DNA from 3 places in the Streptomyces sp. NPDC088147 genome. Region 2 is predicted to be linked to each of the others. Evidence: riboswitches for the same ligand, from Rfam matches in the RefSeq annotation. Region 2 holds a riboswitch; each other region holds the start of a gene.
What was found. A riboswitch is a leader RNA that binds a small molecule or an ion and turns the genes downstream of it on or off. The one in region 2 is predicted to bind thiamine pyrophosphate.
Positions count from the first base shown of each region.

Region 1: another riboswitch for thiamine pyrophosphate. It lies ahead of thiC (phosphomethylpyrimidine synthase ThiC); the one in region 2 lies ahead of ACIOGX_RS29310 (thiamine ABC transporter substrate binding subunit).
Region 3: another riboswitch for thiamine pyrophosphate. It lies ahead of thiO (glycine oxidase ThiO); the one in region 2 lies ahead of ACIOGX_RS29310 (thiamine ABC transporter substrate binding subunit).

Region 1 is NZ_JBIUSY010000003.1:656,756-665,440, forward strand. It holds gene ACIOGX_RS13795 (cupin domain-containing protein) at 1-4, shown strand, start outside; gene ACIOGX_RS13800 (DUF5326 family protein) at 234-458, shown strand; gene ACIOGX_RS13805 (IclR family transcriptional regulator) at 748-1,518, shown strand; gene ACIOGX_RS13810 (SsgA family sporulation/cell division regulator) at 1,620-2,054, shown strand; gene ACIOGX_RS13815 (YibE/F family protein) at 2,083-3,531, opposite strand; TPP riboswitch at 3,603-3,746, shown strand; gene thiC (phosphomethylpyrimidine synthase ThiC) at 3,739-5,559, shown strand; gene ACIOGX_RS13825 (HNH endonuclease family protein) at 5,710-7,344, opposite strand; gene ACIOGX_RS13830 (hypothetical protein) at 7,656-7,847, shown strand; gene ACIOGX_RS13835 (DUF6879 family protein) at 7,831-8,355, shown strand; gene ACIOGX_RS13840 (helix-turn-helix domain-containing protein) at 8,352-8,685, shown strand, end outside.
Region 2 is NZ_JBIUSY010000009.1:95,419-105,930, forward strand. It holds gene ACIOGX_RS29280 (glycosyltransferase family 4 protein) at 1-176, opposite strand, end outside; gene ACIOGX_RS29285 (glycosyltransferase 87 family protein) at 173-1,372, opposite strand; gene ACIOGX_RS29290 (sensor histidine kinase) at 1,545-2,765, shown strand; gene ACIOGX_RS29295 (response regulator transcription factor) at 2,759-3,433, shown strand; partial or broken gene ACIOGX_RS29300 (ABC transporter ATP-binding protein) at 3,576-4,607, opposite strand; gene ACIOGX_RS29305 (ABC transporter permease) at 4,607-6,220, opposite strand; gene ACIOGX_RS29310 (thiamine ABC transporter substrate binding subunit) at 6,292-7,431, opposite strand; TPP riboswitch at 7,515-7,640, opposite strand; gene rlmN (23S rRNA (adenine(2503)-C(2))-methyltransferase RlmN) at 7,697-8,809, opposite strand; gene ACIOGX_RS29320 (phosphatidate cytidylyltransferase) at 9,022-10,092, opposite strand; gene frr (ribosome recycling factor) at 10,092-10,512, opposite strand, start outside.
Region 3 is NZ_JBIUSY010000002.1:906,447-916,958, forward strand. It holds gene ACIOGX_RS09240 (deoxyribonuclease IV) at 1-516, opposite strand, end outside; gene pknB (Stk1 family PASTA domain-containing Ser/Thr kinase) at 519-2,435, opposite strand; gene ACIOGX_RS09250 (IS481 family transposase) at 2,631-3,614, opposite strand; gene ACIOGX_RS09255 (thiazole synthase) at 3,717-4,514, opposite strand; gene thiS (sulfur carrier protein ThiS) at 4,518-4,718, opposite strand; gene thiO (glycine oxidase ThiO) at 4,715-5,911, opposite strand; TPP riboswitch at 5,909-6,022, opposite strand; gene ACIOGX_RS09270 (hypothetical protein) at 6,073-6,459, shown strand; gene ACIOGX_RS09275 (NAD(P)/FAD-dependent oxidoreductase) at 6,456-7,685, shown strand; gene ACIOGX_RS09280 (Rv2175c family DNA-binding protein) at 7,777-8,142, shown strand; gene thiE (thiamine phosphate synthase) at 8,245-8,904, shown strand; gene metF (methylenetetrahydrofolate reductase [NAD(P)H]) at 9,064-9,981, shown strand; gene ACIOGX_RS09295 (hypothetical protein) at 10,033-10,512, shown strand, end outside.

The sequences.
Region 1 (8,685 bases), on a different contig from region 2:
CTGACCGCCGCCCGCGCCCTTCCTGTCCTCCCCGTTCATCCGCCCACCGCTTCCCCGCCGTCCGTCCCGCTGCCTCGCCGTCCCCGACCGTCCGCCTCCCGACCCTCAGGTCCGCCTCAGGGTCGGATCAGGGGAGATCGGGGGCCGCGGGGCCGCCACGCACGCCCCCTCGCCTCTAGCATCGAGGGAGCAAGACGGATACTCGGGCTTTTCGGCGAAGCGAGGTAAGGACGATGGCGGTTCGGGGCGTACTCTCGGGGCTTCCCTGGTGGGTGAAGTGGATCGCGGTTCCCGTGATCGTCCTCGTCGTGTTCGGCGGACTGATCACGACGGTCGTCTCGATCGTGGTCGGCCTGCTCTTCAAGCTGCTGATCCTGGTGGCCCTGGTCGGCGGACTGGTCTATGTCGTACGGAAGTTCATGTCTTCCTCTTCCTCCTCGTCGCGCGGTGACTGGTAGAACTCCCCGCTCGAACGGCCGTTAGCCCGCGCGAGGGAAAGGTGAAGGGGAAAACATCCCTCGCCCCGGCCTGCCCTTAGAGTGGCAAACCACTGTCGCGCCCTGGGAAAACACCATCGAAGATCGCTCTGACCATTGGTTTGTGCGATTTTTCTGGGCGGGGCCTCAAGGTTCCTCGGATCCGTCTCGAGGTGCCTTCGGTCCCTCGGTTCCCTCAGGAGTGCGGCGGGCGCGCGGGGGCGGCCCCCGCGGGCGGGCTCTCGCCCGTCAGCACGCCTGGGGGTGACCTTTGGCCACAGCTACACGTACCGCAGCCCCAACTCTGATCGGTTCGGTACAGCGAGCGCTGCGACTGCTGGAGTCGGCGGCCTCCCATCCGGACGGGGCCCCCGCGAAGCAGCTCGCACGCGAGGCCGGCCTCCCGCTCCCCACCGCCTACCACCTGCTGCGCACGCTCACACACGAGGGCTATCTCCGACGGGAGAGGGGCGTCTTCGTACTCGGCGACGCCGTACAGCGGCTGGCGCACGGCGACGCCCCGCAGAATCGTCGCAGCAAGATCACCGAATCGCTCGGCCGATGGCACGACGCGACCGGGGCCCCGGTGTACTTCGCGGTCTACGACAACGGTGAGATCGATCTCGTCTCCGTGGCGGACAGCCCCGCGGCCCCGGCGGTCGCCGACGGGGCGGACATCCGCGAGAGCGGGCACGCACACGCGCTCGGGCAGTGTCTGCTCAGCCGGCTCGACGAGGAATCCCGCCGCGACCATCTGGACCGCTACCCCGTCCGCCCGCTCACGCCCTATTCCGTACCGGACCGCGGGACGCTGCTGGAGCGCCTCGGGTCGCTGGGACCCGCGGAGCCGGTGGTGGAGCGACAGGAATACCGGCTCGGCACCGTCTACGCGGCCGTACCGATCGAGGCCGGAGCCGCCGCGGGCGCCGTGGCCATTTCCATACCACTCCATCAGCAGGAACAGCTGCTTCTGGCGGTCGAGCGGTTACGCAGAGAGATCGAATCGCTGGCGAACTCTCTCGCCGTCTCTATCAGTATCTGAAAAATTACTCCTTGTGATCCGCTAGCGCTTACAGCACGATTGCGTCAAGAGGGTCCATGGGATCATTCCCAGCCACTGCTTCATCTACTCCGGAGTACACGATGCGCGAGTCGGTCCAGGCCGAGGTCCTGATGAGCTTCCTCGTCTCCGAGGAGCTCTCGTTCCGAATCCCGGTGGAACTCCACTACGAGATGCGGGATCCCTACGCCGTGCGGATGACCTTCCATCTGCCCGGCGATGCCCCCGTGACCTGGACTTTCGGCCGCGAACTGCTGCTCGACGGAATCAACACGCCCAGTGGGGACGGCGATGTGCATATCGCGCCGACCACGCCGGAGGACCTCTCCGACGTCCATATGCGGCTCCAGGTCGGCGACGATCACGCGCTCTTCCGCGTCAGCGCGGCGCCGCTGGTGGCCTTCCTCGACCGTACGGACCGGTTGGTCCCGCTCGGTCAGGAGCGCACGCTCAGTGACTTCGAGGGCAATCTGGAGGAGGCGCTCGGTCGCATCCTCGCCGAGGAGAACGCCGGCTGACCGACCGTCCGGCCTCACGCCAGCACGGTCACTTCTTGCGCCGGCGTCCCCTGCCACCGAGCTTGCGGGTCAGCGCGTTCTGCGCCGGCAGCGAGGTGGCCGTCGTAGAACCCTGTTCAGGCGCTGAACCGTGTCCGGGCGCTGCCCCCTGTCCTGGCGCCGAACCCGGGCCGGGGCCCGGTCCCGCGGGCGCCGGGTACGGTGCCATGCCAGGCGCCTCCGGGGCGTGCCGGTCGGCGGAGACCACCAGCGCCGCCAGCGCTGTCGTGACCGGCACGGAGGCGACCAGCCCGATCGAACCCACCAGCGTGCGGACGATCTCCTCCGCCACCAGCTCGCTGTTCGCGACCGTTCCCATGCTCGACTGCGCGATCGAGAAGAGCAGCAGCAGCGGCAGCGCCGCGCCCGCGTAGGCGAGGACGAGCGTATTGACCACCGAGGCGATATGGTCCCGGCCGATCCGGATGGCCGCCCGGTAGAGCGCGCGTGGTCCCATCGTCGGATCCGCCTGACGTAGCTCCCAGACCGCCGAGGTCTGGGTCACCGTCACATCGTCGAGCACGCCGAGCGAACCGATGATCACGCCCGCCAGCAGCAGACCGCTCATGTCGATCTCGGGATACAGGCCGTGGATCAGCCCGGTGTTGTCGTCGGTGTTGCCACTCAGGCTCGCCCAGCCGATGAAGACGGACCCCAGCAGCCCGATCAGCAGTAGCGAGATCAGCGTGCCCAGGACCGCGACCGAGGTACGTGCCGTCAGACCGTGGCAGAGATAGAGGGCGATCAGCATGATCGCGCTGGCGCCGACGACCGCCACGATCAGCGGATTCGATCCCTGCAAGATCGCGGGCAGGATGAAGAGCGTCAGAACGGCGAACGAGGCGATGAGCGCGACCAGCGCCATGACGCCGCGCATCCGCCCCACCACGACCACCACGAGCGCGAAGATCCCCGCCAGCAGTGTCAGGGGGAGCTTACGGTCCACGTCCGTCACGGAGTACTGGAGATCCCGCGGCGCATCGGGTGCGTATGCCACCACGACGCCCTGTTTCACGTGAAACTGCCGCGGCGCGTCCGGCTGGACGACCTCGACGAAGGTCCGCCCCTTCTCCTTGCCGGTCGTGACCTCGACCGTGGCCTTCTTGCACTCCCCGGTCTCCGCCCGCTGCGCCTCACGCCCCTGGGGCTGTGTGGTGTCGCCGGTCGACGGGAGCTGGGAGGCGTTGACGTCCTTGCAGTCGACCCGTTCGATCCGTACGACCTGGCCCTGCTCCGTCTGCCGGTCGAAGCCCACACCGGTGCGCTCGTGTGCCGGGGCACCGCCCGGCCAGAGCACGGCGAGCCCGACGGCCACGGCGACCGCGAACGGAATCAGGACCGCCGCGATGACTTTGCGGAGGTGCTGGGAGACCGGAGCGGCCGGACCATGGCTGTGCGAGTGGCCGTGCGCTTCGTGAGTCTGCTGGGGAGGGGTCACCGACCGATCATCGCAAGAAGGAAGGGGCCCTCTGTTCAGCACGCCGGATATGACGCTAGCGTGGAGGCAACCTTTGCACACGCGGGAGCTCGGAGCACCGGGCTGAGAGGGCGCTGACTGTGTGCCCGGGGTCACTTCCCCGGACACCTGCGCTGCGCCGACCGCTGAACCTGTTACCGGGTAATGCCGGCGTAGGGAGTAGGTCTCATGACCGTTCAGGCCGCACATCCGTCTGCCTCCGATTCGGGGAAGCCGAGCGAGGCCGGAAAGTCCATCGGCTGGCACAAGGGATATGTCCAGGGTTCGCGCCCGGACCTCCAGGTGCCCGTCCGTCAGGTGCATCTCACCAACGGCAAGGACGTCACGCTGTACGACACGTCGGGTCCGTACACCGATCCCGGAGTCGAAACCGACGTACGCCGCGGTCTCGCACCGCTGCGCGAGAACTGGATCATCGGTCGCGGCGACACCGAGGAGTACGCGGGCCGACCGGTCCGTCCCGAGGACGACGGGCTCAAGCACACCTCACCGCGCGGAGGACTGCTCCGGAGCGGATCGACCGATCTGCGCGGTCTCGACGCGGTCTTCCCCGGCCGGCCGCGTCAGCCCAGGCGAAGCAGGGACGGGCAGCCGGTGACCCAGCTCGCGTATGCCCGGCGCGGTGACATCACCCCGGAGATGGAGTACGTCGCGATCCGCGAGAACGTGCCCCCGGAGGTCGTCCGCGAGGAGATCGCCGCCGGGCGGGCCGTCCTGCCGGCCAATGTCAATCACCCGGAGATCGAGCCGATGATCATCGGCAAGCGGTTCCTGGTGAAGGTCAACGCCAACATCGGCAACTCCGCCGTCACCTCCTCCATCGAGGAGGAGGTGGAGAAGATGACCTGGGCGACCCACTGGGGCGCGGACACGGTCATGGACCTCTCCACGGGCCGCAATATCCACACCACCCGGGAGTGGGTGCTGCGCAACTCCCCCGTTCCCATCGGCACCGTCCCGCTGTACCAGGCGCTCGAAAAGGTGGACGGCAAGGCCGAGGAGCTGACCTGGGACATCTACAAGGACACGGTCATCGAGCAGGCCGAGCAGGGCGTCGACTACATGACGGTGCACGCCGGAGTGCTGCTGCGGTATGTGCCGCTGACGGCCCGTCGCAAGACGGGCATCGTCTCGCGCGGCGGTTCGATCATGGCCGCCTGGTGTCTCGCGCACCACAAGGAGTCGTTCCTCTACGAGAACTTCGAGGAGCTGTGCGAGATCCTCGCGGCGTATGACGTGACGTACTCCCTGGGTGACGGTCTGCGGCCCGGTTCCATCGCGGACGCCAACGACGAGGCGCAGTTCGCCGAGTTGCGCACGCTGGGCGAGCTGAACTCGACCGCGAAGCGGCTGGGCGTGCAGACGATGATCGAGGGCCCGGGGCATGTCCCGATGCACAAGATCAAGGAGAACATCGACCTTCAGCAGGAGATCTGCGAGGAGGCGCCGTTCTACACGCTCGGCCCGCTGACGACCGATGTGGCCCCGGCGTACGACCACATCACCTCCGGCATCGGCGCGGCGATGATCGCGTGGTGGGGCACGGCGATGCTCTGCTACGTCACCCCCAAGGAGCACCTCGGTCTGCCGGATCGTGACGACGTGAAGACCGGTGTCATCACGTACAAGATCGCGGCCCACGCTGCGGACCTGGCCAAGGGGCATCCGGGGGCGCAGGAGTGGGATGACGCGCTGTCGGACGCCCGGTTCGAGTTCCGGTGGGAGGACCAGTTCAATCTGGCACTCGACCCGGACACGGCACGGGAGTTCCATGACGAGACCCTGCCGGCCGAACCCGCGAAGACCGCGCATTTCTGTTCGATGTGCGGGCCCAAGTTCTGCTCGATGAAGATCAGCAGAAGCATCACAGAGCAGTTCGGCGGCGACGAGCCGGCGGCGTCCGAGGAGGAGATCGCCGAGGGCATGCTCAAGAAGTCGGCGGAGTTCGCGGCCTCGGGCAACCGGGTCTACCTGCCGCTGGCCGACTAACGAGGGCGCACATGTGATCGGCCCGCGACCTCATGGGCGGAGTCGCGGGCCGATTTTATTGCGCCACGGTCTTGTGAGTCGGTGAGCTTCGGCTAGACCGGACCGCTTGTTTCAAACCGGCACTAGCCCATTTCATTGACCGTTTCCGGTTCAGGCCGTTCTGCTGGACTCCCGACTCTCTTTATAGCCAGAGTTGCAGAACGGGTGAGTCAAGGCCGCGTTGCTGGGAGCCCCTGTTCCTCCATCTTCCTTCCGAATCTTGTGGTCTACAGTGACGGATTTGAAGTCCAGGCGGGCTCTGCAAATTTCACACCTGGTGGCTGCCGTCAACGTCTCCTTCAGGAATACAGAGTTCTTCGTCTCGGCCGAGAAATTTCTGCGGTGGGTCCGGTCATCGTCGGTAGTGACCTTCACGGGCACGCGGGGCGACGTGGTGTCTGCTTGCAGGCGGGCAACTATCTCGGCGGCGTCAGCTCCTTCAGCCATCGCTTCGAAGGCGACTCGGTACATTTTCAAAATGGATGGCACGGAACGCTGCAGACTTCCGTACGCCTGCACGATCTGGTTCAGGAAATACTTGTGGTCGACCAGGAATTCCTCGAACTTCTCGCGAATGTCCGTAAATTTGAAAAGCCGGTTCTTCTCTGCCAGCTCTTGGATGAATTCTGTCGCGGCCAGGAAAGCCGCCGCCTGAAATCGCCCTGTAGCGCTGTAGAAATAGACTGCGGGGTGAAGTCCGAGGGACGCCGGTTCGTTCCCTGCGATCCTGCCAGCGGTCCTTTTTACTGCCCGCATATATTTGAGCGTGCTGGCGCCATCGAGGTCGTCAGCCAAAATGTCGAGCTGGTCCTGGCTTCTGCTTCCGCGCTTTCCTGTGCCCAGGTCTCGGCGGGTCTTGTTGACGAAATTTACTAGCTCGAACACCATCTTGACGCTATCAGCAGAGTATCCCCTGCCAGCTACCGGAAGATCGGCCGAGCGGATAGCGATATCCATGTTCGGTTTGAAGATCAGGTCGTAGACATCCTTGGCGAGAGACTCGATCTCCGCCTGGACTGTCTCCTCGAAAGATGACCAGTATTTGTGTCCGGTGCCTGCTCGGATGAAGGCGCGAGCGGCGAGTGCGTTGGGCTTTCGGCGCGCCTTGATCATTTCGAGTTCGATCGGATCGATTGGTGTTGCCTGTTGGTTGATCCTAAAGAACGAACTCTCCGCCTTCTCTGCCTCTCCGTTCACCCACTGGAGGTGTACCGCGAAAGCACTTAGGTTTCTTGCGAGCTGAAGCTTCTCCCTCGAAGTGGTGTCGGGGTTTCTGAGGGCGAGGCCCAGGTCTGCGTACGATCCGATGCTCTGCTGGATCAGCTTGCGCGTGGCTTCGGCAGCCTTCTTCTGCTCGCTTGGGATTGAATTATCGAAGAACCTGATTGATGTGTGCTTGTCGCCGTAGTCGTCTTGGACCCAAGCGGCGAGCGCGCTGAGTCTATGGGCGCCATCAATTACGAAGATATTCCCGCTAGCTGGGGAGCGCCATAGGATGATGGAAGGAATCAAATCGCCGGCAAGGAAGCTACGAACGAGTTCGGCAACCTTTTCGGGTGTCCAGTTAGCCGTTTCTCGCTGAAAATCAGGTTTCCGCAGGACGTTGTACATAAGACTGTCCTGGGTGAGGTCAGTGATTTTCAACGTGGTGCTTAGGACGGAGGTCGGGGCTGCCTGTTCGGACGGCAGAGCCTCAAAATCTTCACGTGGGATCAATGCGTCAAGATTGACCATGTGTGTCGGCATTACCAGTCCCCTTCGCATGTCTGCTGCTAGGCAGAGTCATTCACGCGCGTCGAATCACGGTCACACTAACGGTTTCTGGCGTCAATTGGGGGTGAATGATTACCCTCGACGTACTGGAGAGTATTTTTATCTACGTATGACACTAAATTTCCCCTTTTGCCCATATGTGCCTTCTATCGATCGCGCCAAGTGGTTGCTCAAGGCGTCGGCAGGGCTGTTTCCCGTTGTGGAAATTCGATGCCTTGCAACGCCCTCGTGTTACTCGGGACCATGAAGCGGTACACAGGGCAGCCGTAGCGAGGGGGCAGCACGTGGAGGCCAGGAAGCTCGTAACGACCTGTGAGAACGGTGACTGTCCCACGCTGTATGCGACGGACAGAGACACCCTTCTCGTGCAGGGTGAGACCCGGACTGGCCACGGGTTGGAGATCCCGGCGCACGAGACCCTGGTCGAGATCCCCATGGAACTCATCCGGAAGGCCATCCGTGATCAGCTCATCTAGCAACCTGGCGGAGCGGTTCAAGACGTTCCACCGCGAGGCATTCCGACTGGAGATCCTGGACGAGTACAACGTCCCGTCGAGCGCGGATAACCTCCGGGCCTTCCTGGCGGGTGAGCCGCAGCCGGAGGACTACAACGCGGGATGGGTCGAGACCGTCCGGGCCGCTACGCACGCCGGCAAGCGGATGCACCGGGTGCACATCGTCTCCCGTCCGCTGACGGACTACCTCCGCTATGAGCTCGGCTGGGGGTACGTGAAGAACATGACGGGCGGTGAGGAGTTCTTCATCCTGGACGTCACCGAGAGGCCGAACCCTTTGGCAGGAGTGCCGGACTTCTGGCTGTTCGATGAGGTTTCCCCCGTCGTCATGAACTACGACGACGCAGGTGTGTTCCTCGGGCCGGACTTCCTTGAGGCCGGGCGTGCGGCGGAGTTCGTCCGTTACCGGGACACGGCTCTCGCTCACGCCGAGCCGTTCCCCGAATGGTGGGCGAAGTACGGCGGGTGAACAGAACGGAGCTGGGTACAGCGCTGCGGGCTCTGCGACAGGCATCCGGTAAGGAGGCCAAGGCGGTAGCCCGTAGCGCGGTCATGTCCACCGCCAAGCTGTCGAAGATTGAGAACGGCCACGTGGCGCCCAGCGTGATCGACGTGGAGCGCATCCTGACGGCCTTGGAGGTGTCCGAACAGGTCAAGGCCGAGTACATGGCCGCGGCCCGAGCTCAGGCCACGGAGGCGACGGCCTGGCGGCTGTTCAGACGTATGGGCTTCCACCGGAAGCAGGAGGAGATCCGGGCGCTGGAAGCGTCGATGGAGCTCCTACGGCTGTTCCAGCCGT
Region 2 (10,512 bases):
TCGCAGCCGTACCGGAGGGCCAGTTCCACCGCGCGGGAGGTGGCGCGGGGAGTCGGCAGGAGGGTGGCGGCGCGGTCCCGGACGACGGGGTAGGGCAGATCGGCGTCATGGGCGGCGGCCCCGCGCTCGGACGAGGTGAACACGACCACCCCGCCCGGCGGAAACCGGTCCGTCATGGCCCGGACGAAGGTTTCGATACCTCCTTGCCGGGGCGGGAAGTCATTGGTGACAACGAGCGTCCGGGGCTGAGTTCCGGGCACGGGGTCCCTCCTTGCGGAAGCGGAAGCGGGCCTCGCGGTACGAACCGGACCGAGCAGGCCAGCAGCACCAGCGGATGGACGAGATAGCCGAACCGGCTGGCCGGCATGAGCGCGATCGCCACGGTGAGCCCGAGAGCGAGCCGCCGGGCCGCCGCCGCGACGGTGCGGGGCGGGCGTACGAGAAGTGAGCCGGCCAGCGGTACGGCGGCGACGGCGAGCAGCACGGAGGCGACCAGCGCGCCGCCCGGCACGTGATCGGCGAGCAGCCGGCCGGGGAACGGCGTGGCCGCGGGTGACGGGGTCGTGGTGAGACCGAGCGGGAAGGCGATGACATTGCGGTGGAAGCCCGCGGGGTCGGCGAGCGCGACGGGCACGACGGCCGCCGCGCCGGACGTGAGAGCCACGGCCCCGCAGCGCAGCGCGGGCCGCCGTCCGGAGCGCGCGGCGAGCAGCGCGACGGCCACCGGCAGCGCGGGCCAGGCCGTCCACTTGAGCGCGGCGGCGGCGCCGAGCACCAGCCCGGCGCGCCCCGCCCGGCCCTGTCCGGCGAGCGTCAGTCCCAGACACATCAGCCCGGCGACCGGCAAATCGACTCCGCCGACCGCGAGCGGCAGCGCCACCGGAGGACAGGCGGCGATCAGCAGCACCGGCGCGCTCCGCCGTACAGCGAGCGTCAGGGCGCCGAGGAAGCAGGCGGCGAGCCACCAGCGCGCATCGCCCGGGAGCGCGCCGAAGACCGCCATGCCGGGCAGATACGGGTTGTAGTCGGCGAGTCCCGCGGGCTCCGGGAGGTACGGGCTGCCGGTGCGCAGGAGCAGTTCCCCGGAGCGCTCCACGACGTCGACCTCCAGCTGCCCCCGGCCGGTGGCGACGAGCAGCAGCAGCGGCAGCGCCACCGCGCCCGTCACCGCCACGACCGCGGACCTCCGCACGCCGCCGCCCGGCCGCCCGGCCGCGAGCGCCGCCGCCGCGTAGCCGGCCGCGGCGATCCCTCCCCACACCCGGTGCGGAGCCGGACCGGACACGAGGCCGAAGACCAGCGCCACGACCGCGCACGCCGCCCAGCCGAGCACCCGGTGCCGCGCCGGCCGCGGCCCCCCTTGAGCCGGCATGAACCCCCCTTTCCTGGCGTGGCTCCGAGGCTAGGAAAGGGGCATGCCCGGCACGTCAACCGTGGCTCCGGTCCCGGGAGTCACCCCGTGGTACGAGATCCGGGCCGGGGATCAACCCGTACTCCGACGCGGTGACCGGCGAGGATGCCGAAGAATCAGCGGTATGAGCGGTATGAACGACCGATTCGGGACCCTGCGGGCACGGCTGCGCCGCACGGTCGGCTGCCCCGCGTATCCCTGGGTCACCGGAGCCCTGCTGACGGGCTGTGCGGCGGCGGAGCTGTGGCGCCTGCCGGCCGGGCCGACGGTCTCGGCGGGGGTGCTGGTCTCGGCGGCGTCCCTGATGTGGCGCCGGGCTCTGCCCGCGGTGTCGATTCTGACGGTGGCGTCGGTTCTGATCAGCTTCACCGCCAGTCCCTCGTCCAGTCTCTACGCCACAGCGGCGGCGGCCGGGCTGATCGGCTGCTACACCCTCGGCCGACAGCGGGTACAGCACCCGGCGCTGCTCGTCGGCGGTGGGTTTCTCGCGGCGCTGGCGGCGAATCTGGTGCACATCAGTACCTGGCAGCGCACCGCCCGGGACCTCATCCCCTCCTTGCGGCGAGGCGACGCGTTCTCCCTCGGGTGGTTCGCCGAGACCTTCGTCCTGACCGCCGTGGTCCTCGGCGCCGTCAGCACCGGGGACGCCGTACGGGCACGCGAGGAGACCCGGCGCGAACGGAGCGCCGCGCAGGAACGGCTGATCGCGATGGAGCGCCGCCGGGCGGCGGAGGCCGAGCGCGCGGCGATCGCCCGCGAACTGCACGATGTCGTCTCCCACTCGGTCTCGATGATCGCGGTGCAGGCGGAGAGCGCGGCGTACACCACGCCCGGCCTCTCGCCCGAGGCCCGGACCGCGTTCCAGGACATCGCCGGGACGGCACGCTCGTCGATGGCCGAACTGCGGCGGCTGCTGGGGGTGCTGCGGACCCGTCCCGACGAGAAGGCCGCGACCGCGCCGCCGCCGTCGCTCGACACGCTGGACGAACTGCTGGAGCAGCACCGCGCGGTGGGCGGCGAGGCGGAGCTGCGGTTCACCGGCGAGCGGGGCGCCGCGGGCGAGCGGAACGGACTGCCCGCCTCCTGGGAGCTGTCGGCGTACCGCATCGTGCAGGAGGCGCTGACCAACGCGCGCCGGCACGCGCCCGGCGCCCGTACGCTGGTGGAGATCGGCTATCTCGCCGACCGGCTGGCCATCCGGGTCGGCGACGACGGTCCGGGGCCCGCCGCCGGCCGGCCCTGGGGACACGGTCTGGCGGGGATGCGGGAACGGGCCGCCCTGCTGGGCGGCCGGCTCACGGCCGGTCCGGGGCCTGACGGCGGTTTTCTCGTGGAGGCGGAACTCCCTTGGTGATCAGGGCGATCGTGGCCGACGACCAGGCGGTCGTACGGACCGGCTTCGTCAATCTGCTGGCCACGCAGGACGACATCACCGTGGTGGCGGAGGCGGAGGACGGCGTCGAGGCGGTCCGGGCCGCCGCCGAGCACCGGCCCGATCTGGCGCTGCTCGACATCCGCATGCCGCACAAGAACGGCATCGAGGCGGCCCGCGAGATCCTCGCCGCGTCCGGTGGATCGACGAAGGTGCTGATCCTGACCACCTTCGATCTCGACGAGTACGTGTACGACGCGCTCGCGGCGGGAGCGGGCGGTTTCCTCCTGAAGGACGCGACCTTTCCCGAACTGCTGCACGCCGTACGGGTCGTGGCCAGGGGCGACGCGCTGCTCGCGCCCGAGGTCACCAAGCGGCTGATCGCGGAGTTCGCTCGGCAGCGCGAGTCGGTGCTGCCCGTGCGCACGCTGGACGGGCTGACCGCGCGCGAGGCCGAGGTGCTCGTACTGATCGCGCGCGGTCTGTCCAACGCCGAGATCGCCGGCCGGCTCACCATCTCGGACCACACGGTCAAGACGCATATCAACCGGCTGTTCGCGAAGATGCGGCTCAGGGACCGGGCGCAGGCGGTGATCCTGGCGTACGAACTCGGTCTGGTGCGGCCGGGCGCGGGGCGCCATGACCCGTGAGGTTCGGGGACGGCCCGGCCGTGTCCGCCACCCGCACGCCCGGCCGGCCCCGGTCCGATGCCCGCACGCTCTGCGGGTCCTGATCCGCCGCCCTCATGCCCGGCCGGTCCTGATCCCCCGCCCTCATGCCCGGCCGGTCCTGGGCGGCCAGCACCACCACCTCCTCGGCGGCGAAGGCGACCCCCACCTCCGCGCCCTCCTCCGGCGCCTCGCGCAGCCCGCACTCGGCCTCGATGTCCGGTGCGCCGGTGAGTGCGCCGGGCCGTAGCAGTACGGTGACCCGGCCGCCGGTGAACGTACGCGCCCCGACCGTGCAGCGCAGCCCTTCGCCGGGGTCCACGAGACGTACCCCCGCGGGCCGGACCAGCACCGTCCGCTCGCCCTGGGCCGATCCGTCGGGGACCGGGACCCTGCCCCAGACCGTGTCGGCGACGGCGCCGCTCACCGTCGCGTCCACGACATTGCCGAAGCCGAGGAACCGCGCGACGAAGGCGGAGGCGGGCCGCTGCCAGACCTCCAGCGGGGTGCCGGTCTGGGCGATACGGCCGTCGCGCATCACCACCACCCGGTCGGCGAGCGCGAAGGCCTCCCCCTGGTCATGGGTGACGGCGAGCACGGTCGTGCCCAACCGTCCGAACAGACCGCGCAGTTCGACCACGAGCCGGTCGCGCAGGCCGCGGTCGAGCTGGCCGAGCGGTTCGTCCAGCATCAGCAGCCGCGGCCTCGGCGCGAGCGCCCGTGCCAGCGCGACCCGCTGCTGTTCGCCGCCCGACAGCTCGGCGACGGCCCGGCGGCCGGCCCCCGGCAGCCCGACGAGGTCGAGCAACTCGGCGACGCGGCGGTCCTGTTCGTCCCGGGTGGCGCCGCGTATCCGCAGGCCGAAGGCGACATTGCCGCGCACGTCACGCTGCGGGAAGAGCTGATGGTCCTGGAACATCAGGCCGACGCCGCGCCGGTGCACCGGTACCCCCGACTGGTCGGAGCCGTCGAGCGCCACCCGTCCGCCGGCCGGCTCCTGGAGCCCGGCGACCACCCGCAGCAGCGTCGACTTGCCGCTGCCGCTCGGTCCGAGCACACAGACGATCTCGTGCTCGGCGATCTCCAGATCCACCGCGTCGAGCGCGGTGCGGGAGCCGAACCGTACGGTCACGTCCGACAGGGTCAGCAAGGCCATCAGAACTCTCCCGAGCGGTCGGTACGGATACGTTCCAGCGCCAGCAGCGACACCGCGCACACCACCATCAGGACCGTGGAAAGGGCCATCGCCTGGCCGTAGTTCAGCTCACCCGGCCGCCCCAGCAGCCGTGCGACGGCCACCGGCAGCGTCGGCCGGTCCGGGCGCGCGATGAAGACCGTCGCGCCGAACTCGCCGAGCGAGACGGCGAACGCGAACCCGGCGGCGACCAGCGACGCCCGCCGTACCAGCGGCAGATCCACCTCCCGCCAGGCGCGCAGCGGCGACGCCCCGAGCACGGCCGCCGCCTCGCGCAGCCGACCGTCCACCGCCCGCAGCACCGGCAGCATGGTCCGTACGACGAAGGGGACCCCCACCAGCGCCTGGGCGAGCGGCACCAGGATCCAGGAGGCGCGCAGATCCAGCGGGGGCTTGTCCAGCGTGATCAGGAAACCGAAGCCGACGGTCACGGCCGAGACACCGAGCGGCAGCATCAGCAGCGCGTCGAAGCCCCGCACGAGACGGCCCGCGCGCCGGGTGAGCGCGGCGGCGGCCAGTCCTCCGACCACCAGCGCGACGGCGGTCGCGACGAGCGCGTACCGCAGGGAGTTCCAGACCGCTTCCAGCGGCGGTACGAGGAAGGTGCCGCCGCTGGACTCCACCGATCCGAGGGCCCGGTAGAAGTCGAATCCGTACCCGCCGGGACCACCCAGGGAGCGTTCGACGAGCACCCCCAACGGCACCAGGATCAGCAGCAGTACGGTGCCGAGCACCCCGCAGAGCAGCGCCCACTGCCCGGCGCCGCGCGGCCGGTGTGCGGTCAGCGCGGGGTCGACCAGCCGCAGCGCGGTCTCCCGCCTCCGTACGGTCCACGCGTGCACCGCGAGGACCGCGCCGACCGCCGCGAACTGCACCAGCGTGAGCACGGCGGCGGTGGGCAGATCGAGGAGCTGCGCGGTCTGCCGGTAGATCTCCACCTCAAGGGTGGAGAAGCCGGGGCCGCCCAGGATCTGTACGACCCCGAAGGAGGTGAAGGTGAACAGGAAGACCATCAGCGCGGCGGCGGCGACGGCGGGGCCGAGGGCCGGCAGCGTCACCCGCCACCAGGCCGCGAGCCGTCCCGCGCCGAGCACCCGGGCCGCCTCCTCCTGGCGCGGGTCGAGCTGCGCCCACAGCCCGCCCACCGTCCTGACGACCACCGCGTAGTTGAAGAAGACATGCGCGAGGAGGATCGCCCAGACGGAGGTGTCGAGCCGTACGCCCCACAGGTCGTCGAGGAGTCCGCCGCGCCCGAGCAGCGCCAGGAAGGCGGTGCCGGCCACGACGGTCGGCAGCACGAACGGGACGGTGACGACCGCGCGCAGCAGCTGTTTGCCGGGAAAGTCGAAGCGGGCGAAGACATACGCGCCCGGCAGCGCGATCAGCAGGGTCAGCGCGGTGGAGGCGAGCGCCTGCCAGGTGGTGAACCACAGGACGCCGAGGATGTCCGGGCGGGCCAGTACGTCCCCGATCCGGCCGACCTGCCAGCCGCCGTCCGTCTTCAGCCCCCGGCCCACGATCGCGGCCACCGGATAGGCGAAGAAGACCGCGAAGAAGGCGACGGGCACGGCCATGAGCGCGAGCCGTACGGCGTTTCCGCGCCCCCGGCCGCGCCCCGGCCGTCCTCCCCCCGGCGTCCTGGCGGTTACTTCACTACGAGTGAGGACCACGACTGGATCCACTGCTCACGGTGGGCGGCGATCGTGTCGGGCGCCACGGCCTCGGGCGTGTCGACGGTCGCGCCGAACTTCGTGAACAGCTCCGGCAGCGCGACGTCCTTGACCACGGGGTTGACGAACATGTTCAGCGGCATGTCCGCCTGGAACTTCTCGCCGATCAGGAAGTCCAGCAGCGCCTTGCCGCCGGCCTCGTTCCTCGCGCCGCCCAGCAGCCCGGCGAACTCGGTCTGCCGGAAGCAGGTCCCGGTGGAGACCCCGGTCGGCGCCTCCTCGGGCCGGGGGTCGGCGTACAGCACCTCGACGGGCGGGCTGGAGGCGTACGAGACGACGAGCGGCCGGTCGGCCTTGGCCTTCTTGCCGCCCGCGGAGCCGGAGAAGCTGTCGTTGTACGCCTGCTCCCAGCTGTCCACGACCTGGACTCCGTTGTCCTTCAGCTTCTTCCAGTAGTCCTGCCAGCCCTTGTCGCCGTACCGCGCGACCGTGCCGAGGAGGAAGCCGAGGCCGGGTGAGGAGGTCGCGGCGTTCTCGGTGACGAGGAGGTTCTTGTACTGGGGCTTGATCAGATCGTCGAAGGTCCGCGGCGGCGTCAGCTTCTTGTCCGTGAAGTACTTCTTGTCGTAGTTGACGCAGATGTCGCCGGTGTCGACCGGGGTGACCCGGTTCTTGTCCTTGTCGAGCCGCGCGCTCTCCTCGACGCGGTCCAGGCCCTTCGCCTTGTACGGCGTGAACAGGCCGTTGTCGAGGGCGCGGGAGAGCAGGGTGTTGTCGACACCGAAGAAGACATCGCCCTGGGGCGAACCCTTCGTCAGGATCTCCTTGTTGAGGGCCTCCCCGGCGTCGCCGCTCTTCAGGACCTTGACCGTGTAACCGGTCTCCTTGGTGAACTCCTTCAGCACGGCGGGCGAGGCGTTGAACGAGTCATGGCTGACGAGGGTGACGGTCTTGGACTCCGGGCTGCCGCTGCCGCCGTCACCGGACGACGCGGAGCCGCCGGACCCGCCGCAGGCGGCGAGCGCCGAGACGCCGAGCGCGGCGGCGAGCGCGCCGGCCGCCGCCCTTCTCGTGCCGGTACGCGTACGGGCGGGACGAATACGGGTACTGCTCACTGACTTTCCTCCTGGGATGTCCAGGAGAAGACGCGGCCCTGCCCGGGGTCCGTACGGTCCGGACTCCGGGCAGGGCGCTACAGCTTGAGTGGTGTCCGAACTTCCTACCCAGAATGACCTGGGCAAGGTTCAGAGGGTCTGCGACCGCTGCCCGCTCCCACGGACATGTGCCGCACTCTCAGCGCTGTGGCGCTCCCCTGTCGGAAAATATGCAATACGTTCAGGCCAAGGCTACCCCGTGGCGCCGTACCGACTCCTCCGGCTCCTACCGCTCGGAGGCGGCCAGCTGTCCGCACGCCCCGTCGATCTCCTGGCCCCGGGTGTCCCGTACGGTCACCGGCACGCCGTGGGCCGCGATCGCCTCGACGAACGCCTTCTCGTCCTCGGGGCGCGACGCCGTCCACTTCGAGCCGGGCGTCGGGTTGAGCGGGATCAGATTGACGTGCACCCGCTTGCCCTTGAGCAGCCGGCCCAGCCGGTCGCCGCGCCACGCCTGGTCGTTGATGTCGCGGATCAGCGCGTACTCGATGGAGACCCGGCGGCCCGACTTCTCCGCGTACTCCCAGGCGGCGTCCAGCACTTCCCGCACCTTCCACCGCGTATTGACCGGCACGAGGGTGTCGCGCAGTTCGTCGTCGGGCGCGTGCAGGGAGACGGCGAGCCGGCACTTGAAGCCCTCGTCGGCGAAGCGCAGCATCGCGGGCACCAGACCGACCGTCGAGACGGTGATCCCGCGCTGCGAGAGGCCCAGACCGTCCGGCTCGGGGTCGGTGAGCCGGCGGATCGCCCCGACCACCCGGTTGTAGTTGGCGAGCGGCTCGCCCATCCCCATGAAGACGATGTTGGACAGCCGCGAGGGACCGCCGGGAACCTCGCCGTCACGCAGCGCGCGCATCCCGTCGACGATCTGGTGCACGATCTCGGCGGTGGAGAGATTACGGTCCAGACCGGCCTGGCCGGTGGCGCAGAACGGGCAGTTCATCCCGCAGCCCGCCTGCGAGGAGATGCACATGGTGACCCGGTCCGGGTAGCGCATCAGCACCGACTCGACGAGGGTGCCGTCGTGCAGCCGCCACAAGGTCTTGCGCGTGGTGTCGTCGTCGCACGAGATGTGCCGTACCACCGACATCAGGTCGGGCAGCAGCTCCGTGGCGAGCTTCTGGCGCGCGGCGGCCGGGATGTCGGTCCACTGCTCGGGGTCGTGCGCGTACCGCGCGAAGTAGTGCTGCGACAGCTGCTTGGCGCGGAACGGCTTCTCACCGATCGCGGCGACGGCCTCGCGGCGCTCGGCGGGGGTGAGGTCGGCGAGATGCCGCGGGGGCTTCTTGGCTCCGCGAGGCGCGACGAAAGTGAGTTCTCCGGGTGTCGGCGGGGCCATGAAAAACCAAATCTCCTCGGTGCGGCGAGGCCGGGCTACCCCCGCCGTGGCGGGGAGTACGGCAGGACGGTGCCGGTGCCGGGAGACCTCACGGGAACGGCTTCACAGCCGCGGGGCTCAAAAAGGGCCCGCCACCCGTGAGCGGCGAGCCCTTTCAGGGTAACCGGTACGGGTAGTGCCGCGACGGGCCGACCTCGCCGGGGACGAGAGCACTATCCGGAGCCCACGAAGAGCACCAGCAGCAACCAGACCACGGGCGCCGTGGGCAGCAGGGAGTCCAGCCGGTCCATGATCCCGCCGTGGCCCGGAAGCAGCGTGCCCATGTCCTTGATGCCGAGATCCCGCTTGATCATGGATTCGCCGAGATCACCGAGGGTGGCACTGGCCGCGACCGCGAGCCCGAGCAGCAGTCCCTGCCACCAGACCCCGCCGTCGATCATGAACTCCATGCAGAGCGCACCGGCCGCCATCGCGAAGCCGACGGCTCCGGCCAGCCCCTCCCAGGTCTTGCCGGGGCTGATACGGGGCGCCAGCTTGTGCGTACCGAAGCGCCAGCCGACCGCGTACGCGCCCGTGTCGCTGACGACCGTCAGCACCAGGAACATCAGCACCCGCCACGGGCCGTCGTGCGCGGTGAGCATCATCGCGACGAAGGTGGCCAGGAACGGCACGTAGAACGCGGCGAAGACCCCCGCCGTGACATCTCGGAGATAGCCCTCGGGCGGTTCCGTCATCCGCCAGATCAGCACCGCGAGCGCGGTGAGGGCCATCGCGACCCAGGCACCCTCCGCCCCCCGCGCGTACCCGGCGACGACCATCGCGGCGCCGCCGACGGCGAGTGGCACGAGCGGTGCCTTGATGCCCTTCTTCTCGTGGAGCCGTGAGGTCAGCTCCCACAGCCCGATCACCACCGCGACCGCTATGACGCCGATGAAGACGGCCTTGACGATGAAGAGCGAGGCCGCGACCACCGCGCCGAGCCCGATACCGACCCCTATGGCCGCACGCAGATCGCGTCCGGCCCGCTTCTTCGGCGGGGGTGGCGGAGGGGCTGCCATGGGCTCCTGCGGGGTCTTGTCACGGAACAGGGGGCCGCCCGGCCGAGCGGCCCCCCGGTCGTCATCCTGGTTCCCGCTGTCGGCGGGTCCGTCGGGCACGATGGGCATGGGCCGAGTCTGCTGTGCGGGATGCTCATCGTATGCGGGACCCGCCGGGACAGCCCCCGGGTCGGTCGGTCCCCAGTATCCGGCTGTCGACGAGGCTCCCCGGGAAGAGTCGTTCATCAGACTTCGAGCAGCTCGGCTTCCTTGTGCTTCAGCAGCTCGTCCACCTGCGCGACATACTTCGCGGTGGTGTCGTCGAGCTCCTTCTCGGCGCGGCGGCCCTCGTCCTCGCCGACCTCGCCGTCCTTGATCAGCTTGTCGATGGTCTCCTTGGCCTTGCGGCGGACCGCGCGGATCGAGATCTTCGAGTCCTCGGCCTTGGTCTTGGCGACCTTGATGAACTCCTTGCGCCTGTCCTGCGTCAGCTCGGGGAACACCACCCGGATGATGTTGCCGTCGTTGCTCGGATTGACGCCGAGGTCGGAGTCGCGGATCGCCTGCTCGATATTGCGCAGCGCGCTCTTGTCGAACGGGGTCACCACGGCCATCCGCGCCTCGGGCACGGCGAACGAGGCGAGCTGGTTGATCGGGGTCAGGGCA
Region 3 (10,512 bases), on a different contig from region 2:
GTCGAGCGCCTCGAAGTACGGGCCGAAGTCCCAGGTCCTCGAACAGAGCGAGAAGCCCTGTCCCGCGGTCGACTCCAGCAGCAGAAACGGATCGTCGTCATGGGTCAGTTCGTCGAGAAGCGGCAGCATCCGCTCCCGTACCTGCGCGAGCGCCACCTCGCGGGGCCGTCCGCCGGTCGCCGAGCCCGTGTGCACGACCACGCCCAGCGCGCCGATCTCCCGGCCCCGGCGCAGACTGTGCCGCAGCGACTCCACCGACTTCTCGGCGGTCGCCTCCGTATGCGAACCGAAGTTGATCAGATAGGGCGCGTGCACATACGCCGGGATGTCCTCCGCCGCGCACTGCGCGCGGAACCGCTCGTCCTGTGCCGGATTGCCCGGCGGAGTCGCCCAGCCGCGCGGATTGGCCGCGAAGACCTGGACGGTCTCGGCGCCCAGCTCACGTGCGTAGGCCAGACCGGTCGAGGCGAGGCCGCCGGCCACCGGGACATGGCTGCCGACGGGATTGCGCGTCACTCCTAGAGCCCCTTGGTCGTGATGGTGATGGTGCTGCCCTCGGGGGCCTCCTGGCCGCCCTCGACCGACTGCTGTTCCACGGTCTTCCCCAGGAAGGGGAAGCCCCGGTCCACGGTGACCTCGAAGCCCGCCTCCTTCAGCAGCTTCGTGGCCTCGTCGGTCGTCTTACCGGTCACATCGGGTACGGAGATCATCCGCGGCCCCTGGGAGACCGTCAGTGTGACCGTATCGCCCCGCGCCAGCTGGGCACCCTCGGCCGCGGACTGCCGGGCGACCGACCCCGCGTCCTCGGGGGAGTTCACGCGCTCGGCCGCGACCTTCACCGTGAGCCCCTGGTCCTCCAGCTCCGCGGTGGCGTCCTCCACGGACTCACCGGTCACATCGGGGACGTCCACCGGGCTGCCCTTGCTCACCACGAGCGCGACCCCGGAATCGGGCCGCACCCCACTCCCGGACGCCGGGGCCGAACTGATCACGGTGCCCTGCTGGATGTCGTCGTCGAACTCCCGCGTGACGACCCCGGCCGCCAGCCCGACCTTCTTGAGCGCCCGCCGCGCCTCGCCCAGCGGCATGCTCTCCAGATCCGGGACCTTGACGATCTCCGGACCACGCGAGATCACGACGGTCACCGAGCCGTTGCCGCGGATCCGCACGCGGGGCGCGGGGTCGCTGCCCATGACCGTGCCGCGGGCGAAGGAGTCGCTGAAGTCCTTGGTGACCTTCACCTCGAGCCCCGCGTCCGAGAGCCGCTTCGTGGCCTCCCGCTCGCTCTGGCCGAGCAGCGAGGGAACACGCGTGAACTGTCCCGAATTGATGTACCAGACACCCGTACCGACACCCAGCACCAGCAGCACGGCGACCACCGCCGCGACGACGCCCCGGCGGGGCATGACCGGGCGGCGGCCCGGCGCGTCCGGCGGGGGCGCCATCTCCAGCCGGCTCGTGCGGTTCGGTGTCTCGTCCTCCGCAGGCTCGACGGGCCGGATGCGCGGGATCACCGCCGTACGGTTGTCGGCACCGGCCCCGTCCACCGGCTCGGGCCTGGCCCGCGGCGGTACGGCGTCCAGCTGCGCGTCGGTCAGCGCGGCCCGCGCCTCCCGCGCCAGCCCGAGCAGCGCCACCGCGTCCGCGGGCCGCACCTCGGGGGCACGGGCGGTCGCCGCCGCGACCAGCTCGTCCAGCTCCACGGCCAGCCCCGGCACGGCGGCCGACGGCGCGGGCACGTCCTCGTTCAGATGCCGGTAGAGCACCTGCGCGGGGGTATCCCCGCCGTGCGGCTTCGCACCGGTCAGCATCTCGTGGAGGACGACCCCGCAGGCGTACACGTCGACGCGGGTGTCGGACGTGCCGTGCTCGATCTGCTCCGGCGCCAGATACGACACCGTGCCGAGAACGCTCCCGGTGGTGTTCGTGACATCGCCGACGGCCCGCACGAGTCCGAAGTCGGCGACCTTGACCCGGCCGTCGTCCCCTATCAGCACGTTCTCCGGCTTCATGTCCCGGTGCACGAACCCGGCCCGGTGCGCGGCCCCCAGCGCGGCGAGCACCGGCTCCAGAATGTCCAGCGCGGCCCGGGGCCGCAGCGCCCCGCGCTCCCGCAGGACATCGCGCAGCGTGCACCCCGCGACGTACTCCATCGCCAGATAGACGTAGGCGCCCTCGGCGCCCTGGTCGAAGACCGCGACGACATTGGGATGCGACAGCCGGGCCACCGACTTGGCCTCACGGATGAAGCGCTCCACGAAGGTGACGTCGGCGGCGAGGGCGGGATGCATCACCTTGAGCGCGAGGACCCGGTCGAGCCGGATGTCGACGGCCCGGTAGACCGTGGCCATGCCGCCGACGGCGATCCGCGCGTCCACGCGGTAGCGGCCGTCGAGCAGGTGCCCGACGATGGGGTCCTTGAGGGTCGTATCCACGAGCCCGAGTCTACGAGCCACGGTGCGCGTCCGGCGGGGGCGCCGTCCGGGCCGGTGGTCTTTGGCCGGGGCCGGTGGTCGTGTGCGGGTTGGTGCCGCCGGACACGGCCCCTGCGCGCCCCCTTCACCGCCCGCACGAGCGACGGGCCCCGGAACCGGCCGTACGAGACCGCAACCCGGCGACAAGGACACGCCCTAGGTGTATTGACCCGCAACGTTGTTAACGCGGCTGATGGGCGGGTGTCCGTTGAGTGCGGTGTGGCTGCGGTGGTGGTTGTAGGTGTGGAGGAAGTCTGCCAGGGCCTCGGTCCGTTCCTTGTTCGAGGTGTAGGGCCGCAGGTAGGCCCACTCGTCCAGGAGGGTGCGGTTGAAGCGTTCGACCTTGCCGTTGGTCTGCGGCCGGTAGGGCCGGATCTTCTTGTGTGCGATGCCGTCGGCGGCCAGGGTCCGGGTGAACAGCCGGGCCTTGTAGCAGGAGCCGTTGTCGGTGAGGACCCGCTGGACGGTGATGCCGTGGGCGGCGAAGAAGGCGTTCGCCCGCTGCCAGAAGCCCGCGGCCGTGTGCTGGCGTTCGTCGGGCAGGACTTCGCTGTAGGCCAGGCGGGAGTGGTCGTCGACCGCGGAGTGGACGAAGGAGTAGCCGATCACCGGCTTGCGGCTCCTGCGCTCACCGGTGGTCACGAGCTTGTTGTCCATCGCCTGTCGGCGGTCCATGACCTTGTGGCCGCCCCCGTCGGGGATGTTGCCGAGCTTCTTGATGTCGACGTGGACCAGGTCGCCCGGCCGGGCGTGTTCGTAGCGGCGGATCACCCGGCCGGTGGGACGGTCCAGGAAGGCGAGCCGGTTCAGGCCGTGGCGGACCAGGATCCGGTGCACGGTCGAAGCGGGCAGGCCCAGAACCGGGCCGATCCGGGCCGGCCCGAGCTTGCGGCCGGTCCTCAGACGGCACACCTCGGCCTCGACCGAGACCGGGGTGCGGTGCGGGGTCGTGCGGGGCCTGCTCGGACGGTCGGCGAGGCCGCTGTCACCTTCGGCCCGCCACCGGCGGACCCACTTGTGAGCAGTCGGCCGGGATACGCCCATCTCCGCGGCGACATGCGCGACCGGACGGCCCGCAAGGACACGCTCGACCAGGATCCGCCTGCCGTGAACGGTCAGCCGGGCATTACGGTGGGACACGAAGACCTCCGTGTGCGGTGCAGCTTAGACACCTCCACCACACCGGAGGTCTTCGCCATGATCAAGCCCGGCCGGTGTCAACAACGCTCGTGATCAATACACCTAGGGGAACGCCGGCCTCTCCGGGTCCAGCGTCGCCACCCCCTCCACCGGCGACGACGCCCACGCGATCCGCCGCCGCGGCATCCGCCCCGCCCGCCACGCCAGCCGCCCCGCCGACACCGCGTGCCGCATCGCCTCCGCCATCAGCACCGGCTCCCGCGCCCGCGTCACCGCCGACGCCAGCATCACCGCCGCGCACCCCAGCTCCATCGCCAGCGCCGCGTCCGAGGCCGTGCCCGCGCCCGCGTCCAGGATCACCGGCACCCCCGCCCGCTCCACGATCAGCTCGAAGTTGTGCGGATTGCGGATACCGAGGCCGGAGCCGATCGGGGAGCCCAGCGGCATGATCGCCGCGCACCCCACGTCCTCCAGCTTCGCCGCGAGCACGGGATCGTCGTTGGTGTACGGCAGGACCGTGAAGCCGTCGTCGACGAGGGTCTCCGCCGCGTCGAGCAGCTCGATGGGGTCGGGCAGCAGCGTGCGCTCGTCCGCGACCACCTCCAGCTTGATCCAGTCCGTACCGAGCGCCTCGCGGGCGAGACGCGCCGTGAGCACCGCCTCCCCGGCGGTGAAGCAGCCCGCCGTGTTGGGCAGCGCGCGGATGCCGAGCGAGTCGAGTACGGACAGGACGGAGCCGTGCACGGCGGGGTCGAGGCGGCGCATCGCGACCGTGGTGAGTTCGGTGCCCGAGGCGGTCAGGGAGCGTTCCAGCACGTCGAGGCTGGGCGCGCCGCCCGTGCCCATGATCAGCCGGGAGGCGAACGTGGCGGAGCCGATGGTCAGCGGGTCGTCGGCCATGGTTCAGCCTCCCTGGACCGCGGTGAGGACTTCGACGCGGTCGCCGTCGTTGAGCGGTGTGCCGGACCAGCGGGTGCGCGGGATCACCGTCTCGTTGACGGCCGCGGCGACCCCCGAGGGCGCGGGGGCGAGCGTGGCGACCACGACGTCGAGGGTGGTGGCGGGCGCGAGCTCGCGGGGCTCGCCGTTCACGGAGATGTTCATGCGGTCTGCTCCTGACGGATGGACGCGACGGGCGAGGGGCGCGAGGAGAACCGCGACGGGGAGAAGGCACGGGCCTCCGGGGGCAGTTCGCCGGTCGTCAGCACCGTGGCCATCGCGTCGCCCGTGACGGGCGTGAGCAGGACCCCGTTGCGGTAGTGGCCGGTGGCCAGGGACAGCCCCGGCAGCGCGGTGGGTCCGAGCAGCGGCGCGTTGTCCGGTGAGCCGGGGCGCAGCCCGGCGACGGTTTCGGTGAGCGGCAGTTCCGTGATGCCGGGGACGAGTTCGTGCGCGTCCCGCAGCAGTTGGTACACCCCGCCCGCCGTGACCGTGGTGTCCCAGCCGAGTTCCTCGCTGGTGGCGCCGACGACCAGTTCGCCGTTCTCGCGCGGCACCAGATAGACGTGGCTGCCGCGCACGGCGGCCCGTACCGTCCTGGAGAGGAAGGGCGCGTATGTACCGGGCACGGTCAGGCGCAGGACCTGGCCCTTGACGGGCCGTACCGGCGGCAGGACATCGGCCGGTACGCCCCCGAGCCGGCCGCTGAGGCTGCCGCCCGCCAGCACCACCTGGTCCGCGGTGAGCGCGCTGCCGTCGGCCAGGACGGCGCCGGCGGCCCGGTCGCCCACGACGGAGAGCCGGTCGGCGTGGGCGCGGTGGACGACCACCCCGGCCCGTTCGCACGCGGTCAGCAGGGCCGCCGCCAGCCGGCGGGGATCGATCTGGTGGTCCTCGTCGACGCGCAGACCGCCGCGTACGCCCGGCGCGAGCATCGGCTCCAGGCGCCGGCACTCACGGCCCGTGAGCCACTGGGACGTCAGCCCGCAACGCTGCTGGAAGGCGTGCAGTTCGCGCAACTGTGCGCGGTCGTCGGTGTCGAGGGCGACGGCGAGCGTGCCGCACGCCCGGTAGCCGGTGTCCTGCCCGCTCGCCGCCTCCAGTTCGGCGACGAAGTCCGGATAGCGCGCGGCGGAGGCGAGGTTGAGGCCGAGCAACGTCTCCTCGCCGTAGTGGAGTTCGGTGACGGCCGCGAGCATCCCCGCCGCGACCCGCGCCGCGCCGCCGCCGGGATCGGGGTCGGTGACGGCGGTGCGCAGCCCGTGCTGCGCCGCGCGCCAGGCGGTGACCAGCCCGATGATCCCGCCCCCGATGACGAGGACGTCGGAGCCCGTTGTTCCTTCATGGGGTGACTGCATGGGCGTCCAGCCCCTCCCTTCGCCGGCATGACCCGGATCAGGTTCGTACGGTCGGAGGCCGCCTCAGCCTCCCTCTCAGCCCGGTGCGTCCGGACTCCCGCGAGGTAGTGTCGGCTGCCAGCCTAACGCCCTGACCTCCGCGCTGTAAGGGAGCGATTACCGTGGCCCGTTCACTGGACGGACTCGTCCTTTCCCCGGTCGCCGACCAGGCACCGGGGCAGGTGGGCACCGCCACCCGCTTCGTCTACCGCGAGGAGGACGGCGTGATCCGCGCCGAGTACGAGGGCGGTGACGTGGTCCGCGGCTATCTCGTCGGGACGCGCGAGGGCGACCGGCTGGACTTCCGGTACGTACAGCTGAAGCGGGACGGCGCGACGTCGTCGGGGCACTGCGTCTCCACCGTGGTCGGCCTTCCCGACGGCCGGGTGCGGCTGGAGGAGACCTGGGAGTGGGAGTCCCAGGAGGGCAGCGGCACGAGCGTGGTGGAACAGGTTCCCGCCGACATTCCGGGAGTTGTCCGGGACGGGCTGTCTAAGGTGATCGGGTGAGCGAGAGACAGCGGGAGACAGAACCGGCCGGAGAGCCGAGGGTGGTCGTCGTCGGCGCGGGCATGGCGGGCGTGCAGACCGCGGTGGCCCTGCGGGAGAAGGGCTTCGGCGGCCCGGTCACCGTACTCGGCGCCGAGCCGCATCCACCGTACGACCGGCCCCCGCTCTCCAAGGCGGTCCTGCTGGGCAAGGCGGAGAGCCCGGCCTTCGACATCGACTTCGCGGCGCTGTCCGTCCGGCTCAGGCTCGGCCTCGACGTGACCGGACTGCGCCCCGGCGCGCGGGAACTGGACACCGCGCGCGGGCCCGTCCCGTACGACGTCCTCGTCATCGCGACCGGCGCGGAACCGATCGCCCTGCCGGGCACCGAGTCGCTGCCCGGCGTCCATCTGCTGCGCACGCTGGACGACGCGGAGCGGCTGCGTCCGGTGCTCGGCCGCAGGCAGCGGGTCGTGGTCGTCGGCGCGGGGTGGATCGGCGCGGAGTTCACCACGGCCGCCCGGGAGGCGGGCTGCGCCGTGACGGTCGTCGAGGCGGCCGACCGGCCGCTCGCGGGCGCCCTGCCCGCCGACGTCGCCGCTCCCATGACCGGCTGGTACGCGGAGAGCGGCGCCGAACTGCTGACGGACGCCCGGGTGGCCGGTGTCGAACCGGGCGCGGTGCTCCTCGCGGACGGCCGGCGGCTGGACGCGGACGCGGTGGTCGTGGGCATCGGCGCGCGGCCCGCGACGGGCTGGCTGGCCGGATCGGGGATGGAGCTGGGCCCGGACGGCGCCATCGTGGCGGACGAGCGGCTGCGGACCTCGCTGCCGGAGGTGTACGCGGTGGGTGACTGCGCCTCGTTCCCCTCGGCCCGTTACGGAGAGCGACTGCTCGTCCATCACTGGGACAACGCGCTCCAGGGGCCGCGCACGGTCGCCGCGCAGGTGGTCGGCGAGACCGACGAGATCTACGACCCCGTGCCGTACTTCTGGTCCGAGCAGTTCGGCCGCTTCGTGCAGTACGCGGGCCACCACGCGGACGGTGACACCCTGGTCCGGCGCGGTGATCCCGCCGGGAGCGCCTGGTCGGTGGTGTGGCTGCGGGACGGGGCGCCGACCGCGCTGCTGGCCGTCGGCAGGCCCCGGGATCTGGCGCAGGGCCGCAAGCTCATCGAGGCGGGCGCGCGGCTGGATCCGGAGCGGACCGCGGACCCGTCCGTACCGCTGCGCAAGGCCGTGCTCTGACCTCGTGCGGGATCGCGGCACCGCCGGGGCGGCGGCCCGATTGGGGCTTCTCGGCTACCGTCTGTCAGTCCGGGATGGCACGCTTGTCCTTGTGACCGAGATTGACGCAAAGATCGATGCTCTCGTCCCCGCCTGGCTTCACCTGCCCGACATCGCGGAAAAGCTCGACGTCGAGGTGACGCGTGTGCGGCAGTTGGTGAAGGAAGGCCAGCTGATCGCGGTGCGCCGCGGCGAGAACAGGACGCTCCAGGTGCCCGCCGCCTTCATCGACGGCAACAAGGTGGTCAAGGGCCTCGCCGGCACCCTGACGCTCCTGAGGGACGACAGTTTCACCGACGAAGAGATGCTCGAGTGGCTCTTCACCCCCGACCCCAGCCTGCCGGGCACGCCCGCGCAGGCGCTCAGTGAGAATCGCGGCACGGAGGTGAAGCGCCGGGCCCAGGCGCTCGCCGTCTGACGACATCGCCATCCGCGGTGCGCGGCGCCCCCGTACGGCCGTCCGCCGGCCGTACGCGGGCCGCCGCGCACCGCCGACCCACACATCACGGGGGGATCTTCCATGGCCACGGCTTCCGCGGCTTCCGCGTCGCTGTCCGACGCCCGGCTCTATCTGTGCACGGACGCCCGTAAGCGGCAGGGGGATCTCGCCGAGTTCCTCGACGCCGTGCTCGCGTCGGGCGTGGACATCGTGCAGCTGCGCGACAAGGGCATGGAGGCGGCCGAGGAGCTGGACCACCTCCAGGTCTTCGCCGACGCCTGCCGCAGGCACGGCCGGCTGCTCGCCGTGAACGACCGCGCCGATGTGGCCCATGCCATCGGCTCCGACGTGCTGCATCTGGGACAGGGCGATCTGCCCGTCCCCGCCGCGCGCGCGATCCTCGGGGACAGGCCGCTGATCGGCCGTTCCACCCATGCCGAGGCCGAGGTGGACGCGGCGGTCGCCGAGCCCGGCGTGGACTACTTCTGTACGGGCCCCTGCTGGCCCACCCCCACCAAGCCGGGCCGCCACGCCCCGGGGCTCGACCTGGTGCGGTACGCCGCGTCCCGTGCCACGGATCGTCCGTGGTTCGCGATCGGCGGGATCGACGCCGCCCGTCTCGACGAGGTGCTGGACGCCGGTGCCCGCAGGGTCGTCGTCGTCCGGGCGATCACCGAGGCGGACGACCCGGCGGCGGCGACCGCGGCCCTGGCGAAGCGCGTGCGCGACCGTGCCGTGTGACGGCGGCGGGGTGTACGGATGGCCGGAGTGCGGCGTACGGATGACGGGAGCGCGGCGCACGGGGACGTGCCGTGCCGGAGCGCGGCTACTTAACCGGCAATCCGGGCAAAAGCCCCTCGTCCGGTTGGGGGACCGCCCCACCCTCGATAGCCTGCACATATGGCCCTAGGCACAGCTTCGACCAGATCGGATCACGCGCTGACCGTGCGTGATCTGCTCGCGACCGGCAAGACTTCGTACTCGTTCGAGTTCTGGGCGCCCAAGACGGAGAAGGGCGAGCGGAACCTCTGGAACGCGTTGCGCCGGATCGAAGCGGTCGCCCCGAGCTTCGTCTCCGTGACCTACGGCGCGGGTGGCTCCACCCGCGCGGGCACGGTCAGGGCCACCGAGCGGATCGCCGCCGACAGCACGCTCACACCGGTCGCGCACCTCACTGCCGTCGGTCAGTCCGTCGCCGAGCTGCGCAACATGGTCGGGCAGTACGCCGACGCCGGGATCCGCAACATCCTCGCCGTACGCGGCGATCCGCCCGGCGACCCCATGGGCGAGTGGGTCAAGCACCCGGACGGTGTGCGCTACGCCGTTGAACTGGTCAGGCTGATCAAGGAGTCCGGCGACTTCTGCGTCGGAGTGGCGGCCTTCCCCGAGATGCATCCGCGGTCCACCGACTGGGACACGGACGTCAGGCACTTCGTGGACAAGTGCCGCGCGGGCGCCGATTACGCGATCACGCAGATGTTCTTCGACCCCGAGGGCTATCTGCGGCTGCGCGACCGCGCCGCCGCGGCCGGTTGCGAGACGCCCATCATTCCGGAAATCATGCCCGTCACCAGTGTGAAGATGCTGGAGCGATTGCCACAGCTCTCCACCGCGGTCTTCCCGCCCGAGCTGAAAGAGCGGATCCTCTCCGTCAGGGAGGATCCCGCCGCTGTACGCTCCATTGGCATCGAGTTCGCGACGGAGTTCTGCGCCGAGCTGCTCTCCGAGGGTGTCCCCGGCTTGCACTTCATCACGCTCAACAACTCCACGGCGACGCTCGAAATCTACGAGAATCTCGGACTGCACGAGCAGTCGTGACCGGCCGTACCCGCCCTGTCCCCGGGCGGTGGGCCCAGGAGAGGGGCGGGCATGGGCTGGACGGTCCTCTACATCGCTTTCGGCATCGTGGCCCTGTGGCTGCTCGGTGAGGTGCTGCTCCAGTACAAGGCGCGGCTGCGCTGGCGCGTGCTCGCCTTCACCGGGTTCATGGGCGTGGTCCTCGGCGTACTGATCCCTTCCATATTCGTCATCGCGCTGGGCGCGATCGCGTTCGCGGTCGGCCAGACGTATGTGACGCTGTCCTTCCGCCGCGGCTTCTCGACGGGCTGGGCGATAGGCGGCAGTCCGGGCGCGAGCCGCCGCCGCAAGGCAGGGAGCCGGCAGGCGCAGGAGCGCGAACCCGCGCTGGAGGTCTCGGACCTGGAGTACGAACCGGCCGCGTACGAACCGCCCGCGTACGAGCCGGAGGCGCCCGCGCCGACCGCCGCGGTCTACGAGCCGGAGCCGCTGCCCGACGACACGGGGCAGTACGGGATATACGACGACGCGGCCCGTGAGGCGCGTCAGCAG